DNA from 3 places in the Peribacillus sp. NPDC096540 genome. Region 3 is predicted to be linked to each of the others. Evidence: riboswitches for the same ligand, from Rfam matches in the RefSeq annotation. Region 3 holds a riboswitch; each other region holds the start of a gene.
What was found. Region 3 has a riboswitch for S-adenosylmethionine ahead of ACQKMR_RS20090 (Na+/H+ antiporter NhaC family protein). Riboswitches for the same ligand answer to the same signal wherever they lie in the genome.
Positions count from the first base shown of each region.

Region 1: it holds a riboswitch for S-adenosylmethionine, as region 3 does, so the genes downstream of both, ACQKMR_RS23040 (methionine biosynthesis PLP-dependent protein) here and ACQKMR_RS20090 (Na+/H+ antiporter NhaC family protein) in region 3, are expected to answer to the same signal.
Region 2: it holds a riboswitch for S-adenosylmethionine, as region 3 does, so the genes downstream of both, mtnW (2,3-diketo-5-methylthiopentyl-1-phosphate enolase) here and ACQKMR_RS20090 (Na+/H+ antiporter NhaC family protein) in region 3, are expected to answer to the same signal.

Region 1 covers NZ_JBNNTG010000035.1:420-7,018, forward strand. The annotation lists gene metC (cystathionine beta-lyase) at 1-923, opposite strand, end outside; gene ACQKMR_RS23040 (methionine biosynthesis PLP-dependent protein) at 920-2,032, opposite strand; SAM riboswitch class I at 2,118-2,231, opposite strand; gene fumC (class II fumarate hydratase) at 2,591-3,973, shown strand; gene ACQKMR_RS23050 (hypothetical protein) at 4,083-4,325, shown strand; gene ACQKMR_RS23055 (ABC transporter ATP-binding protein) at 4,403-5,548, opposite strand; gene ACQKMR_RS23060 (PucR family transcriptional regulator) at 5,681-6,568, opposite strand.
Region 2 covers NZ_JBNNTG010000013.1:44,354-50,952, reverse strand. The annotation lists gene ACQKMR_RS13415 (YncE family protein) at 1-191, opposite strand, end outside; gene ACQKMR_RS13410 (hypothetical protein) at 301-579, opposite strand; gene ACQKMR_RS13405 (DNA alkylation repair protein) at 693-968, shown strand; gene ACQKMR_RS13400 (hypothetical protein) at 976-1,143, opposite strand; gene ACQKMR_RS13395 (CobW family GTP-binding protein) at 1,208-2,134, opposite strand; gene ACQKMR_RS13390 (cupin domain-containing protein) at 2,259-2,792, opposite strand; gene ACQKMR_RS13385 (methylthioribulose 1-phosphate dehydratase) at 2,817-3,449, opposite strand; gene ACQKMR_RS13380 (2-hydroxy-3-keto-5-methylthiopentenyl-1-phosphate phosphatase) at 3,446-4,105, opposite strand; gene mtnW (2,3-diketo-5-methylthiopentyl-1-phosphate enolase) at 4,112-5,344, opposite strand; SAM riboswitch class I at 5,525-5,677, opposite strand; gene ACQKMR_RS13370 (pyridoxal phosphate-dependent aminotransferase) at 5,803-6,599, opposite strand, start outside.
Region 3 covers NZ_JBNNTG010000026.1:59,975-66,573, forward strand. The annotation lists gene gltS (sodium/glutamate symporter) at 24-1,229, shown strand; gene ACQKMR_RS20080 (hypothetical protein) at 1,511-1,666, shown strand; gene ACQKMR_RS20085 (SOS response-associated peptidase) at 1,727-2,398, shown strand; SAM riboswitch class I at 2,742-2,849, shown strand; gene ACQKMR_RS20090 (Na+/H+ antiporter NhaC family protein) at 3,042-4,337, shown strand; gene ACQKMR_RS20095 (alanine/glycine:cation symporter family protein) at 4,834-6,276, shown strand; partial or broken gene ACQKMR_RS20100 (IS3 family transposase) at 6,405-6,599, opposite strand, start outside.

The DNA.
Region 1 (6,599 bases), on a different contig from region 3:
CTTTCTAGTTCAAATGATAAAACTGCACCTGAACCAAGGGCCTGTCCTTCCTGGATTGCATGCTGTGGATGATCAGTAAGCCCAGGGTAATACACCTTTTTTACTAATGGCTGCTGTTTTAAGTAGTCAGCAATTTTTTCTGCTCCTTTTTGAGAATGTTCCATTCGTACAGACAAGGTTTTCAAACCTCTCATAACAAGCCAGGCATCCTGGACACCAAGTACCGCACCAAAGGAGTTTTGAAGGGAACCGAGTCTTTCAGCCAATTCAGGATCTTTTACGACAGCAAGACCAGCTACAACATCACTGTGTCCGGATAAAAACTTTGTCGCACTATGAAGGACAACATCCGCTCCTAAGTTCAGTGGTTTTTGTAGAGCTGGCGTCAAGAATGTATTATCGACAAAACTCAATGCGCCGACTTTTTTTGCAATATCACAGACTGCTTTAATATCGGTCACTTTAAGCAATGGATTTGATGGTGTTTCAATGTATATAGCTCTCGTATTAGGTTGAACGGCCGCTTTAACGCTTTCGAGGTCCGTCATATCAACGAAAGTATGCTCGATGTTGAAGCGGGTCAACACACTTGTAACCATCCGGAACGTTCCACCGTAAACATCTTCTGAGATGACGATATGGTCTCCAGCTGAAAGCAGAAGGAATGCAGTTGAAATGGCTGCCATACCTGATGAAAAGGCAAAACCGCGAGTACCTTCTTCAAGCTCAGCGATGATATCTTCAAGAGCTTCCCGTGTTGGATTTCCGCTCCTGCTGTAATCATACTTGCCGAATTGATCGATATCAGTTTGATGGAAAGTGGAAGCGTGCTGAATAGGGACGCTCACACCGCCTGTTGTCTGATCGAATTTATGCTGGTTATGAAGTAGTTTGGTTTCAAAACTGAAATCATGATTTGTCATCGTAGTGCCTCCCTTTTTACATGTGCAAATGCTTGTTGCAGGTCTTGAATTAAATCGTCGCTGTCTTCGATGCCAACCGAGAAGCGTAGTAGTCGATTACAAACCCCATTCGCTGTCCTAACTTCAAGAGGTATATCGGCATGTGTTTGTGTAGCCGGATAGGTGATGAAACTTTCAACGCCTCCAAGGCTTTCTGCAAATGAAATTAATGATAGTGATTGTAAAAATGGATTGACCGCTGCTTCATCAATAATACGGAAAGAAATCATACCACCTCTGCCCGGATACAAGACGTCCGTTACACATCCATGCTCGGATAAATAATCGACAAGGATTTTGGCGTTCTTTTCATGGCGTTCCATCCTTAGTGCCAGGGTTTTCATTCCGCGCATTAACAGCCATGAATCAAACGGGCTCAATACCGCTCCTGTACCATTATGATGGAAGGCAAGCGAATTACATAATTCCTCGCCTTTTGCTACGATTAGTCCGGCCAGAACATCATTATGACCACCGAGATACTTTGTAGCGCTATGGATCACAATATCGGCTCCAAGCATGATAGGCTGCTGTATAAGCGGTGTATAAAAAGTGTTATCAACAATCAACAGTAAATTAAATTGTTTGGCTAGTGCGGCAACAGCACTAATATCTGTTTGCTGCATTAGAGGGTTAGTAGGAGTTTCGATAAAGATGGCTTTTGTTTGAGGAGTAATAGCTTTTTCAATATCCTCTAAACAACAAGTGTTTACATAGTCACACTGTAAGCCCCATTTTTTAAAACCTTGTTCTAGCAAACGATATGTACCACCATATAGATCTTCGCTGACTATCCATGCATCGCCTGATTTAAATAAGGCTAGTATGGTGGAAATGGCAGCCATTCCTGAACTGCAGGCATATCCTTGGTCACCTCTTTCAAGGTTGGCGATGGATTGTTCTAAAAGTTGACGTGTTGGATTACCTGTCCTTGTGTAATCGAATCCAGTTGATTGGCCAATTCCTTCGTGGCGGAAAGCTGTCGAAAAGTAAACCGGCGGATTGACAGTTCCTGTCGCCGTTTCACTGCGATTACCTAGTTGAGCAAGATATGTTTCTGTTTTATACATAGTTTTCACTGCTCCTTTGTGTTTTATAAAATAAAAAAAAGTCTTCTTTAAGAAGAAGACTTGGGTAAGTATGTACGAGTCATTCTTCTTATCTTCCAAGTTCACAAACTTGTGGAATTAGCACCTTTTCATTGGTTTGAAACAAATGAAGGTTGCTGAGGTGTCATCGGGCCATTCCCTATACCTCTCTCGATAAGAGTTTAGATTATTCAATTTCTTTTGAATTTACTATATATATAAAGTACTGTCAAGAACATTCTGGGAAAATATTGCTCGATAATCCTTTATTGGTTAATTGGGACTAGCGTTGTCAAAACATGATTGGTCCAATAAAAAAGCCCTAAATTATGTGGAAACCGATTGTATAAGGTGTAGGGATTCTTTAAAGACTTTGATTAATTAAATGGATTTCTCTGGAAAATAGGAAGGGTTTTGTTCTGTTTTTTTGCTTTAAAATAATAAAGTTTGTACAATATATAGAGAGAAATATAATACGTCATTATTCATTTCATATACATAAGGTTTTCGGTGGATAGTGCAAACATAGGAGGAGAACACATGGAATACAGAATCGAACGAGATACGATGGGTGAAGTGAAAGTTCCTGCTGATAAGTATTGGGGAGCACAAACCGAGAGAAGCCGTAACAACTTCAAAATCGGTAATGAAAAAATGCCGATTGAATTAGTCCGTGCGTTTGCATACGTAAAGCAAGCGGCAGCTAAAGTGAACTATGACCTTGGTGATCTTTCAGAAGTGAAAAAGAATGCCATCGTTAAAATTTGTGGCGAAATTCTGGAAGGTACACTTGATGAACATTTCCCACTTGTGGTCTGGCAAACAGGCAGCGGCACGCAAAGTAATATGAACGTGAATGAAGTGGTCGCTAACAAAGGGAATGAATGGTTAAAAGAAAACGGTGAATCCGAAACACTTCACCCGAATGATGATGTCAACAAGGCGCAAAGCTCTAATGACACATTCCCAACGGCTATGCATATTGCGGCCTATATGGAAGTTGCTGAAAAATTAGTACCGGCGATTAAAGTACTTCGTGATACTTTTTCAGCAAAAGAAAAAGAATTCTGGGACCTTGTGAAAATTGGACGTACACATCTTCAAGACGCAACACCACTAACTTTAGGCCAAGAAATCTCTGGTTGGAAAGCTATGCTTGATAAAGACTTGATGATGATTGAAGAAAGCAGTCAAAAACTGTTGAATCTAGCACTAGGAGGTACAGCTGTAGGTACTGGGATCAATACGAAAAAAGAATTTCCAGGACTTTCTGCAAAACAAATTGCGGCGGATACAGGACATTCTTTTGTCACATCGGATAACAAGTTCCATGCATTAACAAGTCATAACGAAATTGTTTACGCTCATGGTGCATTAAAAGCATTAGCAGCGGACTTAATGAAAATTGCGAATGATGTTAGATGGTTGGCAAGCGGCCCAAGAAGCGGAATTGGTGAAATCGCCATTCCTGAAAATGAGCCAGGCAGCTCTATCATGCCAGGTAAAGTCAATCCTACACAAAGTGAAGCGCTGACAATGATCGCTACACAAATCGTTGGTAACGATGCTACAATCGGCTTTGCAGCAAGCCAAGGTAACTTCGAATTGAACGTATTCAAACCAGTTATCATCTATAACTTCCTACAAACTGTTAAATTATTGACAGAAGGCATTCACTCTTTCAATAATAATTGTGCGGTAGGCATTACAGCGAATGAAGATAAAATCAAAGAAAATGTTGACCGTTCACTTATGCTAGTAACAGCATTGAACCCGCATATCGGTTATGAAAAAGCAGCTAAAATTGCCAAAACTGCATTCAAAGACAACTCTACATTAAAAGAAGCAGCGTTGAAATTGGATTTTTTGACTGAGGATGAATTTAAAGCATGGGTAGATCCTGCTAACATGGTTAATAAATAATTGCCTATGATCACCCTCCCGTTGTTTTCAGGGAGGGTGTTTTAAAGTGTTAAAACAATAGAATAAACAAATAATGAATATATAAGTTTCAAGAACAGGAGTGAATACAATGGCTTTATGCCCGCTTTGCAACGGCCTCAGAAAAATTCATATGAATTGCCCGGAATGTGGCAGTGATCTTGATGATAAAGGAAAATTCATGGATTATGCGGATGGATACAGTGCATACATGGATATAGACACACTTAAGCAAAATGATGGATACCCGCAATCGCTCCAAAACGATCAATGCCCACACATAATGAAATGTTCTAAATGTGGACATGATGAAGTGGTACTTGTGCAGGAATAGATATAATAGAGTTCCAACCCTAGTTGAATATACACATAAAGACCCATCCGTGAATGGGTCTTTATGTGTATAGAATTTTAATATGAAGGTAACTTTAGACCATTCTCCATCTGTGATTCTTCTTCAGAAAAAATGCGCTGCTCGGACTCTTTATCAAAGAAGTGGGCTTTATTCATGTCTAGGGCAAGTTCGATATTATCACCTGCTTGGATAATGTGATTTGCATCTACGCGTGCGACGAAGTCTTGATCAGCGAATGTCGAGTAGAGCATAATCTCGGCTCCCATAAGTTCGGCAACATCGATTTGAGCCGTGAATGTAGTGGTTGGGGCCTCCATGATGTAAGCTACCTCGTTATGAAAATCCTCCGGACGGATGCCAAGAATAATGTCTTTTCCGATATAGCCTTGATCACGCAGCGTATTCATTTTCAATTCGGGTACTTCAAGTGTTTGTTCTCCAATTTTAATGATGCCCTCTTTTAATGTTCCGGTAAAGAAGTTCATAGCTGGTGATCCGATAAATCCACCGACGAAGACATTCACGGGTTTCGCGTATACGTCTTTTGGTGCGCCGACCTGTTGAATTATACCGTCTTTCATAACAACAAGTCGTGTGGCCATGGTCATTGCTTCTGTTTGGTCATGAGTAACATAAATCGTTGTAGTGTTGAGTCGTTTATGTAGTTTTGCGATTTCAGCACGCATTTGGACCCTAAGTTTGGCGTCAAGATTTGATAATGGTTCATCCATTAAAAAAACTTTTGCGTCTCGTACTATTGCACGGCCGAGTGCCACACGCTGGCGCTGCCCACCTGAAAGGGCTTTCGGCTTCCTATTTAAAAGGTCTTCGAGACCAAGAATTTTTGCTGCGTCATTGACCCGCTGCTTGATTTCCATTTTTGGCGTTTTACGGAGCTTTAATCCAAATGCCATATTGTCATAGACGGACATATGAGGATATAAGGCGTAGTTCTGGAAAACCATCGCAATATCACGATCTTTCGGTGGGACATCATTGACCCGCTTACCGTCTATATATAAATCTCCTTGGGAAATGTCTTCAAGTCCGGCAATCATCCGTAGAGTCGTCGATTTTCCGCAACCGGATGGTCCCACGAAAACAATGAATTCTTTATCGGCCACGCTAAGGTTAAAATCTTTAACAGCTGTTACTTTTTTATCATAAATCTTAAATATATGATCTAATACTAACTCTGCCATGAAAAATCCTCCTTTTAAACTCCTAATTACTTGTACTAATTATCTATAGTCTAATCTATTAAATTGGAAAAAAGTATAGGCACACTGCACAAAAAAGGATAATAATCCCTTTGATGATTTTCCAAATAATAGTTAATCATGCAGCAAAATAATTAAGTAAGCAGCCAAGGCATGAGAAAAGTTTCTAATATCGAGTCCAGTTTTTTCAGTGAATTTATCTATTCTGTATTGAAGGCTGTTTCGATGTATATAAAGCTGCTTTGCAGCATAGGTTGCATTGGAATTGCACTCAATATACGTTTTAATCGTCTTAATTAGTTCAGTATCCTGTATGGTTTTGCCGAGTATTTCATTGATATACCAAGTTTTACTCGTTGCAGATTGGTCAATTATCAGTGAGTGAGGAATGATGTCGGCCAAATCAGTTACCTTTAAATCCGGCAAATGCAATTGTGCCAAGTCAAAACACTTTTTCTCCTGCTGTCTGTGATATTGAAGTTCATGGTTTACAGAGTGAAAGCGACCGGAAAACATTCGAGTCTTAACATAAAAATCACTCTCAAGCGTGGATGAAATAGCAAGCAGTTCTTTTTTTGATAATGACTCATCTGTCTCTGTTTCAATTAAAATACCTGCCGTTTCATTTTCCCATATCAAGACTGCATCCTTTGGGACAAATGCGAGGAAGGCATTTTCGAAATGGGAGTGTGAAAAATCAGCATGTGTCAGTTTAAAGTGGATAAAACGAACATTCTCCCAGCTTGTTAAAGGCAAGGATGCATTTGATTCGAATAAAAAAGTATTCCATGGTGAGTGAGGAAACGTGGTGATTTTATTTTGGAGTAATGAAGGAGCAAAGAGTAGTTCCAACAAACGGATTTCCTCAGTCGAAATTTCTGAACGGGGAATACCAATTGTGCTTCCAATATAGTCTTCAAACCAAATATATGCAGTAATGTTCTTCGTATCTTGTTTATTGGTAAGAGCGTTCGGGAATTTTTGTTTAAGATTTTCAAGCATCGTGTTCACCTTCTTTCTCTCTATCTCATTA
Region 2 (6,599 bases), on a different contig from region 3:
CCGGTAATCGGTTCTGAAATATCCCAATTGGCAAAAGGTTGATAGTTTTCATCTATGAATGTCAGGGACGTATCCTTGATATTGACGGTCGCCAAAAAAGATTTATCTTTGTTTATTTTTGTATATGTATCACTGCTATTACACCCACTAAGTAGTATGACGGCAAACAAAAGCGCAGCACCCCACTTCATATTTTAGGCTCCTTATTCATTAAATATCTATTTTTTAAAAATTTTAACAATGAGTTGTGAAAAAAGTATGAAGCAAAAAAGAATATTAGCTAACATTCACTTGTTATATTTACTTCGAAGAGGAGAGCCTTTCCAGTTCCGTGACATAGACCATAACGATTGCGTTCTTTTTCTCATCAGAAAGCGAAGATTCCATCACCCGTTTAATACTGAGGTAAAACTTTTCAAGTATTGGTTTTCGGGCACGAGGATGGGCATTCTCATCTAAAAGTTCACGACGAATAAGTTCTGTTAGCACTTTTCCCCCTTCCCCATTCGTTATCTTCCGATTATTCCAGACACTAATATACGCTTCCAATAATGCTTCATTCATGACCGTTTCTTTCATAAAATTATCCCTTCCATCCATTACTAATTTATACATATTAAGAATCATTTTCGTAAAGACTATCATTTATATTACGATTTCACTTTTAAAAATTCAAAAAAGGAGTGAGTATAATGTCTCAAGTATACCGCTGTCCAAATTGCAGGACAAATAAATCTCGCTTCAATCTCATTCAGCAAATACCAACACCTGTTAAAAAGGATCCGCAATCCGGTGAGATTATTGAACAATACTCGAATGATTCTCTTCAGCCATTCCATCTAGCTTATAATGGTCCTGAAGTTCGTGTGCAATGTGCTGCATGTGGGTTAATTGAAGATGAGAAAACATTTGCAGCCTTTGGTGGGCTGCAGCAATTAAAATGGTCAGACCCGATTAATGGGGTCTGACCATTTTTCAATCTTTTCCGGCAGCCATTTTGGCCCGGTCAATGGCAATTGGAATAGCTTTTCCGTCCTCATAGCCTTCATTGAGTAAGGCATTCGCAATCTGAATTGCTTTTTCCCGGACATCTTTATCAAGATTTTTCATTGAATCAGGGTACTCGTTTTTATTCCATGGCACCTTATACCGCCTCCTTGAACAGAAAGTTACCTTTCTTTTCCCGTCTTTAATTGGCGGTAAACGATTAATGGCCTGCTTTTACTTCCAAAGCTTTTAACTGACTGATCATCATTTCTTTATCCAATTTTTCACCGATAATTACGATATTTAATGGCATTTTTATCATTTCATTCATATACATTGGCATTCCGTAAGAGTATTGAAATAAATGTGGGTACTGTGAATGTGTGAAAGAAATGTATCCTTTCATTCGATAGACCGTTTCTGGAAGTGCCCTAAGCCAATCTTCAAAGTCGGTTTGTGCCACTGTCCCTTCAAAAGTATGAACAATGGCCGTTAAATGTAAATGGCTGTGGACACCAAGTTTTTGATGGACTTTAGGCTGTTTCCTTTGCATATGTTGCAGAGATATCAAGGAAACGGCTGCATACTCTGTCAATAAACTTACAGCTTCAGGATTCAGCCCTTGAATGGAATAAATAAGCTGGGCAGCCTCCATTTCGCTTACTAGATCCGCTTTGTTTAATAAAATGAAATCCGCATGATGGATTTGCTCAGCAAGCAACCGGCGAAGCTGTGGAGAAAGCTCATCTCGGTCGCGCCACCTCAACAAGTCAACGACTGTTATAATCCCTTTATATTCCAGGTTTTTCGCGAATAGCGGTGACATAATTCCATCAAGCACTTCAACTGGATGTGCAGCACCTGTTGTTTCAATATAAACGGCGTCTAAATCATTTTCCGTCAACAATTCATGCAGCTGAACCTCGAGCTTATCCTGAATTGTACAACAGATACAACCGTCAAACAGCTCCTTCAGAGGTACGTCATCACCAATCAAACCGCTGTCTACTGATACACTGCCGAGCTCATTTAATAGCACGGCCACTTTTCTACCCGCTTCACTTTCCTGCTTTAATATATTTCGAAGAAGCGTCGTTTTCCCGCTGCCGAGAAAACCTCCTAATATGTACACTTCGGTTGTTTTCATTCGTATCTGCTCCTATAGTCCAGCTAAATTTAATTCCGTTAAATTTTATCATACTTGCCCTTTTAAAGCACTCGCCAAGGCCACATAAAAAAACCAGCCTGAAAGCTGGTTTTTCTCGATTGATTTATGCTTGAACTTCGTCTTTTTCGTAAATTGGAACCCAACCTGCTGCTGTTACGAAGATCCGGACAGCTACAGTTTTTCTATCTTCTGCTAACGTGAAATAATGACGCGTCGATTCTGGTACACTAATCAAATCTCCAGGATTCAGTCGTACATCAAACCATTTTTGTTCACTGCCTTCAATAGCAAAGATACTAGTTCCACCGGCTATAAAACGTACTTCATCATCTTCATGATGATGTTCCTGCTTAAAGTTTTCAAGCATTTGATCCAAGTTTGGGTTAGCATCGGATAGTGTGATGATATCATGTGCTTTATATCCGCGCCTTTCAGAAATCTCTTCAATTTCTGATTTGAATGTTACAAGAATTGCATCTTTTTCGGCTTCAGTTAGATCATATTTTTCTACCAGATGAGACGGTAATTTCGAAATATCCCATTGTTCGTATATAACGCCTTGTGTTTCTAAAAATTTTTTTACCTGTTCACTGTTTTCAATAACCTCATTTGTTTCATGGAATCTAATTGTAGCCATTACCTATTCCTCCTCTTTGAGTTTTTATCTTACCGAACCTGTAGATAATGCCTGTTGCTGATTTAGCAACAGTTGGTATTGAAACAAAAATTCACATGCTTCTAGAATTTTTTTTGCTTCAAGTCCACTTTTCCCCCAAACAGTGATCCCGTGATTGCGAATAAGCACGGCTCCTGAGTCTTCTTCGACATGAGGCTTGAACTTTTCAGTTAACAGAGGGATGTCAACGTGATTGTAGATTATTGGAATCCTCAGCTCTGCCTCTTCATTCCATCGCCCTGTCGCTTTAATAATTTCATGATTACGGAAAGTCACTTCCCCTTCATCTCCATATAATTCAGAAATCACATTATTTTCTACTGTATGAACATGAAGTACACAGTTCGCATTGGTTCTCTCGTAAATCACTGTATGAAGCTGAGTTTCCGCAGATGGCCTTAGCTCTGTTTTCTCAACTGGAATTCCTTTTAGGTCTACTAGTAAAAAGTCCGCATCTGTTTGCTTCCGTTTATCCTTACCACTTGCCGTAATATAAAAGGAACTGCTTTTAGTCTCGCGAATGGATAAATTCCCACTCGTCCCCATAAACCAATCCCGTTCGGCAAGTTCAGCCTTAATTTCCGCTAATTCCTGCCACTCTTTTGTATGGTTCTTCATGCTTTTACCTCCATCTGCTGTTTTAAAATGTGCATCACATCATAAAACGTTTCAAATCCTTGATGGGGAATCTCTTCTGTTCTGCATCTCTCAAGCAGTATGTCACGGGCGATAACAAAATCAGCCTGCTTTGCCGCTTCAAAATCAGTCACCGAATCTCCAATAACAATTTTATAATCATCTGCTTCTGTAATTTCCCTCATAATGGATGGCTTACAACAACCGCAATCCTTGTTACAATGTTCATCACAAATATGCGGCCACTCAATTAAGATCTTTTCCTGATTGAAATAGGCTCTGTTACAATAAACACAATCTGAAGGCAAGATATCATTTAAAAGCGGTTCAATAAAAAAGTCCATACCGCCGCTTACAATATACAAAGGTATGTTCGCTTGTTTTGTAAAATCCACAAATTCGTTGAATCCTGGGCGAATGCCTGCTGTTTCCTTCACATATTGAATAATGTCGTCCTTTAAGCTACTGTCAAGCAGGGAAAACATTTCCCCAACTCCTGTAGATATGCTGATTTTTTGCTGAAGAACACCGTCTTTTAGCTCTTCCCATCCCGGAGGTGCAAATTTTTTCATGATAGAGATGATATTATCTGAGTTAGTAATTGTTCCGTCAAAATCACAAAAAATTATCGGTTTCATTATTCCTTACAAGCCTCCCCATAACTCAAGTGCTTTGCTTAGTGCTTCTTCTTCATAAGCCGCATCAGATAATTTCTTGCCTGTAAGAACAGCTTCTACAGCAGAACGGAAAGCCTTTGCCCCGCCCATTGCTCCGTCGGGATGTCCATGGATTCCACCGCCTGCATTAATTACGCTGTCCGTTCCAAAATCCTTTATTAGATTAGGAACCATCCCGGGATGAATACCTGCAGAAGGAACCGGGAAAGCCTTTTTCCATGACAGCTCATCTTTCGTTAAAGCTTCAGCAATCGCTAATGTTTCCTCTTTTTCAAGTGCCACATTTCCATATGGTGAAGGGAATAGGGATAAATCCGCACCTGATAGTCTTACTAATTTTCCAAGCAATAACGAGTAGCTGACACCATAAAATGACGATGACGCTAATGCTCCGCTGTATGCAGGGTGGGCCATAATCGGAAGATTGATACGATCGTGTTCACGCAAAGCTTGAAGTACATCCAATCCATATGTATGAACGTTAAATAATAAGGCATCGGCTCCTGCTTCTGCTGCACGCTCTGCCTTATCTAATAATTCAAATGTTTTCCCTGATAGATTGACAGCATATAAAGTTCGATGGCCTGTTGTTTCATAGACTTCTTTCAAAATTTTTCTGCCCGTTTTTATTCTATCAATGAATGGGGTCTGCTCCTGATCGAAGAGAATCTCGTCATCTTTTACCAGGTCGACTCCTCCTAATGCTTGTTGTTTTAGCTGCTCATTATGGAAGGAAAGATCCCGTCCTAATACCCCTTTAAAAATACTCATCACGAGAGGCCGGTCAAATACGTTAATCTTTTCTCTTATGCCTGTAATCCCAAATTGAGGTCCTTGAAAAGCATTGTGTATCTCACCGACAAAATCCAAGTCAATCAGCTTGATTTCCCCATCCAATGACAATTTACCGAATACTGTTGTGAGAATAGCCGGTAAGTCATTAGAAAAATTCCCCGACGGGTAGGCAATTTTTATCGTCGAACGGTACACCTTACGATTGAAATAACGGTTTGCTCTATCTTCTTCAGAAAGAGGGGTGACGGAAACAACACGCCCCTTATGTTTCTCCAACTGCTTCTGGACCAAATGAGGCAGGTCCGTCCATGTTCCTACTGTCAAACCTAAAGCAATGCTCTCGGCTTTTTTCTCATGCTCACCATTGAAATCATGAATTAAATAAGTAGCGATTATCTCGCTCATCAGATCACTCCTATTAAACGTTAGTAAAGTCTTGAAGTCAGTATTCTAATATCTAGCTTATACGGTTTCTATCCATTTTCCTGTTACCACGATAAATGGAGAAGGGAATCTTATCGATTGTAATCCATGATTGAAACAATAAAAGCCCCTTCATAAAGAAGAGGCTTTAAAAAAGCCATCTTCTTATCTCCCAGCTAATAGCTGCAAGAATTAGCACCGTGCCTTGTGGATTCCAAAAAAATCCGGCGAAGAATTCCGCCCCATTTCGCAATGGAATTACGGTCGGTTGCTGGGCTTCATAGGGCTAGTCCCTCCACCTGCTCATAATAAGAAAACGCTGATATATTTAAACTTCAAGTATCAAAAGATTAAGAATTTATTTTGTATTCTGACAGGTAATCCATACTTTGTCAATAAGTTTTCAATAATTTAACGGTAGCTAACTTGTAATCTTTTTCCTATTCTCCAAATATGTTCAATGCGCGAATCCGTTCAACCGCTTCTTGAAGCCGTTCTTCCGAAGTAAGTAACCCTACCCTAACATACCCTTCTCCAAATTCTCCGAATCCATTTCCGGCAGCAACAGCTACGTGAGCATGCGTTAATAAATAATCAGCAAAACTTTCAGAGGTGAAGCCTTCTGGAATCTTGAGCCATGCAAAGAAAGATGCTTTAGGAGCTTGGACATCCCAGCCGATGGATCGTAATCCATCAATAAAAACATTTCTGCGTCCTTCATATTTATTCACTAATTCTTCTACGCAACTCTGTGAATCCAGTAACGCACTTGCCGCTGCTTCTTGAATTGCTGGGAAAAGACTTACATAAAGATGGTCTTGCAAGAGTTCAAGAGCTTCGATGACACTTTTATTTCCAACAGCGAAGCCAACTCTCCACCCTGCCATATTATATGTTTTAGATAGAGTATATATTTCGATACCTACATCTTTTGCCCCCTCTGCTTGAAGGAAACTAATCGGTTTTTTCCCATCAAATCCAATCGCACCATATGCAAAATCGTGAACCACACAAATTGAATGTTCTTTCGCAAACGAGACGGTTTCCTCAAAAAAACCCACAGTTGCTGATGCTCCAGTTGGATTATTCGGATAGTTCAAGAACATCATTTTGGCTTTTTCAAGGGTTTCTGTATGTATTTCTCCATAATTCGGAAGATAATCATTTTCTTCTGTCAAAGGCATGATTTCTGTTTTTGCTTGGGCTAAAACTACACCAGATAGATAATCAGGATAGC
Region 3 (6,599 bases):
ATACATCTGGGGGCAGACATATGATGAATCTGGAATTAAATCAAATCACGACTTTATTTCTCGCCGTATCACTGCTTTTGGCGGGTGGACTGTTAATTAGGAAGATCCCCATCCTAAAAAGGTTTTGCATACCGGCTCCAGTAGTGGGAGGATTATTGTTCGCGATACTTGTGACAATCTTTAGACAGGCTGGATTGATCAATTTAACATTGGATACTACTTTACAAAGCCTTTTCATGCTTACTTTCTTTACAACTGTAGGGTTAGGGGCAAGCTTTAAACTTGTTAAGCTAGGTGGGAAACTGCTCGTCATTTACTGGCTGGCTTGTGGCGCCCTGGCTCTTTTTCAGAGTATGATAGGAGTTTCACTTGCAACCGTACTTGATTTAGAGCCTTTATTAGGAGTAGTAATGGGCCCCATCTCGATGGAAGGAGGCCATGGGGCAGCTACTGCATTTGGCGGGACAATTGAAGATCTTGGGGTTAGTTCCGCTTTATCCATTGGACTTGCAGCAGCAACCTTTGGCTTGGTTGCAGGCGGGTTAGCTGGTGGTCCATCCGTTAAATATTTAATCACAAAGTATAAATTACAGCCATCCGAAGCTGATATTAATGATGAAGTGGCAGCAGCCGTGGAAGCGAACGCAGGTTCATTCAAAGGGATCAACGCCCAAAACTTCATGATCCAGATTCTGATCATAACATTCTGTATGGCAGCAGGTTCTTACTTAGGAGAGCTTTTCTCGAGTTCAACTGGTTTTGTTTTGCCAAGCTATGTAGGAGCAATGTTTGTAGCGGTTATCGTTAGAAATATTCTTGATGGTTTTAAAAGAGAAGCTGTCGATATGAAAAGCATCGATCTAATCGGAGACGTAACATTGGGAATTTTTCTATCTATGGCCTTAATGAGCATAAAACTATGGGAAGTGGCCGATTTGGCATTGCCGATGCTTCTAATTGTTTTCGTCCAGGTATTTTTCATAGTACTTCTTGGTACATTGGTATTATTCAGATTACTAGGTAAGAATTATGATGCAGCTGTCATGGTTGGTGGCTTTATCGGACATGGATTAGGGGCAACTCCCAACGCAATGGCAAATATGTCTGCCATTACAGGTCAATTTGGTCCTTCGAGAAGAGCGTTTCTTATCGTACCAATCGTAGGGGCATTCCTCATCGACCTTTTTGCTATCCCTATTATCATTACCAGTATAAATTTGTTGAAGTGAAAAACCTTCTAACTAGACTGCCTTTGAATTTATTCATGGACAGTCTTTTTTATCTATATGTTATTTTGAATGTAAATGGAAGATTACAAGCTTCCTTTACTATGAAATTAGGGTCTCGGATTGCTTCGGGTGATTAATCTTAAAGGTAATCAAGTTTATTGGAACCACTGTATAGACTCCTCATTAGTGGATTAACTACGACTCTGCTAAAGGTCAATAATGATACTTGTAGGTTTTTGGTTTATAATAACAATTATCAAGTCTTTTCAGGGGGTGAAACTTTGAATGAATATAATGTTACAGTTAAGAATGGCAGCACATTAATTCTGTCAGAAATTATTAAAGCTGAAGATGAAAGAGAAGTCCTTGGCACACTATTGATTACTAGCGAATTATTTAATCAACCTTTTACTGACATTAGGATTTTAGAACGCTAATTTGTTACTGATCTCTCCTTTTGTTACAATCATAATAAATCTGAAACAGTAGGCGATATTATGTGTGGGCGTTTCACCCTTTTCACTGACATTGAAGAAATAATTGACAGGTTTGATATTCAAGCGCCATTTAATGCCGAGTACCAATTCAGCTACAATATAGCACCATCTCACTCAGTCTTATCCGTTATTAATGACGGATCTATGAATCGACTTGGATATCTTCGGTGGGGACTCATTCCTTACTGGGCAAAAGATGAGAAAATCGGCTACAAGATGATTAATGCCCGAGCTGAAACTATTGCTGAGAAAACAAGTTTTAAGAATTCATATAAGAAGAAACGGTGTTTGATACTTGCCGACTCTTTTTATGAGTGGAAGAAGGCACCTGAACGTAAAATACCTATGCGAATAAAACTTAAGAATAATGCCCCATTTGGAATGGCTGGTCTCTGGGAATCATGGAAATCACCTGAAGGTATCACCATATATTCCTGCTCAGTTATTACCACTACTCCGAATGAGCTAATGGCTAGTATTCATGATCGAATGCCAGTTATTCTAAAACCTGAAGATGAAAAGACTTGGTTGGATCCTTCAATTAATGATACTGCATATCTGCAGCGATTCTTAAAATCATTTGATACTGAACAGATGGAAGCATTTGAGGTATCGACTGATGTGAACTCACCTAAAAATAATTCACCTAAGCTAATACATCAAATTTGCTGAGAGGTCAATAGACCTCTTTTAATTCTAGTTCCGTCCCAACAAATTACAATGTTTGGAATTTTATTCGAATAACAAGTAACTCATAATTGAAAAAAAACCTTATTTACTGCACATGTAAAAGTCTCTTTATAATAATTAAGGACCACATGTGAAATACTATTAAACTAAACCTTGCGAAAATACATAAAATGCTGTACTCTTATATTTGCTTTTCAATAAAGCTATCGATGTCACTTTCCGAGAGTGGACTCAAATAAACTTTGAGCGGTTTCGGCAAATTCCAGCCTGCTTCCTTTCTCGTAGACATCGTTACATTTGATAATAACATTATATAATTTAGATCTTCTTATCAAGAGAGACGGAGGGACTGGCCCGAAGATGTCTCGGCAGCAGACTTAATAGGAGTGCTGTGCCAAATCCAGCAGGCTAATTTTTGCCTGAAAGATAAGGAGGGTGTTTTTTATAAATTAAAAGACCTCTTCTTGTTGTTTAATAGAAGAGGTCTTTTTTATGCTGACAGTTTTTTTAGCTATAGCTTCCATGACTGGATAATATCATGTTCTTATTGGTGTTATTTGCGAAAATGTTAAAAGAATAAGGGCTGTGACACATGTCATGGGAAAAATAAAAAGAGGTGTTCATCATGAGTGCAAACAATAAAGGGAATCCCTGGGCATTGATCCCATTTGTCGTTTTTTTAATTTTATTTATAGGTTCCGGAATCATTACAAAAGATTTTTATTCATTTCCGGTGATTGTAGCGATTTCAATTGCTTCAGGAGCTGCATTGGTAATGAATCGGAAAGAGACTTTCAATCAAAAGGTTGAAATCTTCTGTAAAGGTGCCGGTGACTCCAATATTATGTTAATGGTTATCATTTTCCTTTTGGCCGGCGCTTTTTCCAAAGTTGCAAATGGCATGGGGGCAGTTGAATCAACGGTGAATCTTGCCTTATCAGTTTTTCCGCAAAATCTATTAATGGTAGGGATTTTCGTTATCGCTTGTTTTATTTCTCTATCTATGGGGACAAGCATGGGAACGATTGTAGCACTAGCACCTATAGGGGTGGGAATTAGTGAACAAACTGATATTTCGCTAGCCCTTTCAATGGCGGCCGTTATCGGTGGTTCGATGTTTGGTGACAACCTATCATTCATTTCAGATACGACAATCGCTGCAGTTCGGACGCAGGGAACGGAAATGAAGGATAAGTTTAAAGTGAATTTTTTCATTGTTTTACCTGCTGCCATCATCACATGTGTCATCCTTGGAATTTTAACAATGGGTGAACAAGCTGCCATATCTCAACATTCTTATAATTGGGTGAAGATTCTTCCATATCTTTGCGTGTTGATCACTGCATTGGCAGGCGTCAATGTGTTCCTGGTCCTATCCATCGGAATCGTATTTGCCGGAATTATCGGTTTGGCGGATGGAAGTTATCAACTGTTGGGGATCATTCAAAAAATGGGAGAAGGGATGGCGGGAATGTATGAAATCTCTTTCCTAGCTATTTTAATTGCAGGTATGGTATCTGTAATCAAACATAATGGTGGCATTGATTATCTTCTCCATCTCGTAACCCGAAATAGCAAATCAAAAAAAGGGGCTGAATTCAGCATTGCCGGGCTTGTTGGTTTGACGAACATTTCAACGGCAAATAACACGATTTCTATTATCATTGCCGGACCACTTGCCAAAAATATTGCTGAAAAGTATGGGATTGATCCACGCAAATCGGCGAGCTTGCTTGACGTTTTTGCCTGTTGCATCCAAGGATTAATTCCATATGGGGCACAACTGCTGGTTGCAGCGGGGGTAGCTCAGATTTCTCCTATAAGCATCTTGCCATATTCATATTACCCAATATTAATTGGCATTTGTGGAGTCATAGCCATTTTGATTGGTTTTCCGCGATTTTCAAGCGGGAGTAAATGAAGAAGAGAAACGTCCGTAATGATTCTCTTGAAAAAGTAGAAATGAAACGAAAAAGATTGCGCTCTGGATCATAAGATTCAGGGTGTTTTTTGTAATACAATAGACTCTAAAGCGGCCATTTTTTGTGAATCATATTAAATAATAGGTGGATATACTTAACTTTCATGATATCCGTTCAATTTCGAGGTTAGGAGAAATTCAACTGAATTTAACGTGAAGCGTAGATGGATTTTTAGATATATGTATTAGGGAATATTGCTGAAAGATTAAATTTCTTTTGTTTTTGTTTGGAGTTCCCCAAACTTTCCATCAATACATGAATGAAAAAAATTGAATGGTAGTATATAATAGATAATTGTATTGGGGATTCATTCTTGAATCTCCTTTTTTTTCTATGGACTTCTATCAGTTTATTCCACCGAGAGAAAGGAAAAATAAACAATGGTTGTCAATTTCTATCATATACAAGTTAATAATTAGGGGTGGTTTGTTTTTAATGGAGATGTTAGAAAGTTTTATTAAGGGAACAAATGATTTACTATGGTCAAAAATACTGATTATTATGCTGATTGGTTCGGGTCTTTATTTTTCCGTTCGTACGAAGTTTGTCCAATTTAGAATGGTAGGGGAAATGTTCAGACTTTTGGGGGAAGGTGCCACAGCGGATAAGAAAGGTGTGACATCGTTTCAGGCTTTTTGTATCAGTACGGCTTCACGGGTTGGAACAGGTAACCTTGCAGGTGTTGCCATAGCCATCACAATGGGTGGTCCTGGAGCAGTTTTCTGGATGTGGTTAATGGCACTGATCGGGTCAGCTTCAGCTTTCATTGAAAGTACACTTGCCCAAATTTATAAGGTCAAGGATGGCGATACATTCCGAGGTGGCCCTGCTTATTATATGGAAAAAGCATTGAATGCCCGTTGGATGGGTATCACGTTCGCTGTACTGATTTCGCTTACATTTGGGCTTGCTTTCAACTCTGTACAAGCCAACACGATCACAAGCGCGTTCAATGAATCGTTTGGGATCGATAAGTGGGTTACTGCAATCATCCTTGCTCTCGTTACGGCTGTCATAATTTTTGGCGGGATTAAAATGATTGCAAAAGTGTCTGAAGTCATCGTCCCGATTATGGCAGGAGCTTATGTGATAGTAGCGTTGGTTGTCATCGGCATGAATATTACTGAGTTACCCGGTGTTTTTGTATTAATCTTTGAAAATGCCTTTGGATTAAGGGAAGTTGCTGGTGGAGCACTAGGTGCTGCCATGATGCAAGGAATCAAGAGAGGTCTATTTTCTAATGAAGCCGGGATGGGTAGTGCCCCTAATGCAGGTGCGACTGCAGATGTCAGTCATCCCGTAAAACAAGGGCTCATTCAGTCTCTTGGTGTATTTGTGGATACGCTTGTCATTTGTAGTTCGACAGCCTTCATCATTTTGTTTTCAGGCCTGTATACATCGAAGGAAACAGATGGTATAGTCCTTACACAAAATGCACTTGATACGGCACTAGGATCTTGGGCTGGCATTTTCCTTGCCATTATCGTACTGTTATTTGCTTTTAGTTCCATAGTTGGTAACTACTATTATGGAGAGTCGAACATTGGCTTTATTAATGAAAATAAAGTTTGGTTAAACATATATCGTATAGCAGTCGTCGGGATGGTGATTTTCGGTTCGCTTGCTTCACTCAAGTTTGTATGGGGTCTAGCTGACTTGCTGATGGGGTTAATGGCCATTATCAACTTAATCGCGATAGCCTTACTTGGAAAAATTGCATTTGCTGCACTAGCCGATTATCAAAAACAAAAGAAGAGTGGAAAAAACCCAGTTTTCCATGTTAACAATATTAAAGGTTTGAAGAATGTGGAATGTTGGGGTAATCCATCCGATAATGTGGATGAGAGTAAAAGCAATCGAAAGTTTAAGATAAATTAAGGCCTTTCAGCTTGTAGACAAAGTCCCTTTTTTAGGGACAAAGTCTATAGGCTTTTTTGTATAGGCACTGTTAAATATAAAAGTTGATATGTATACATTTAAGAAAGGGATGGATTGTCAACACTAAATCAAACAACTTTTTTAAGTGATAACTTTTTAAATTCTAGAGGGCTTACGTAGCCTAAAGTTCCATGAATTCGCAACTTATTAAACCAGTTCACATAGTCTCCAAATTCGAGTGTAAGCTGAGCTAAGCTTGCGAATGTTGTTTGATTGGCGAACTCAGTCTTAATGATTTTAAAGGTCGCTTCCGCGACAGCGTT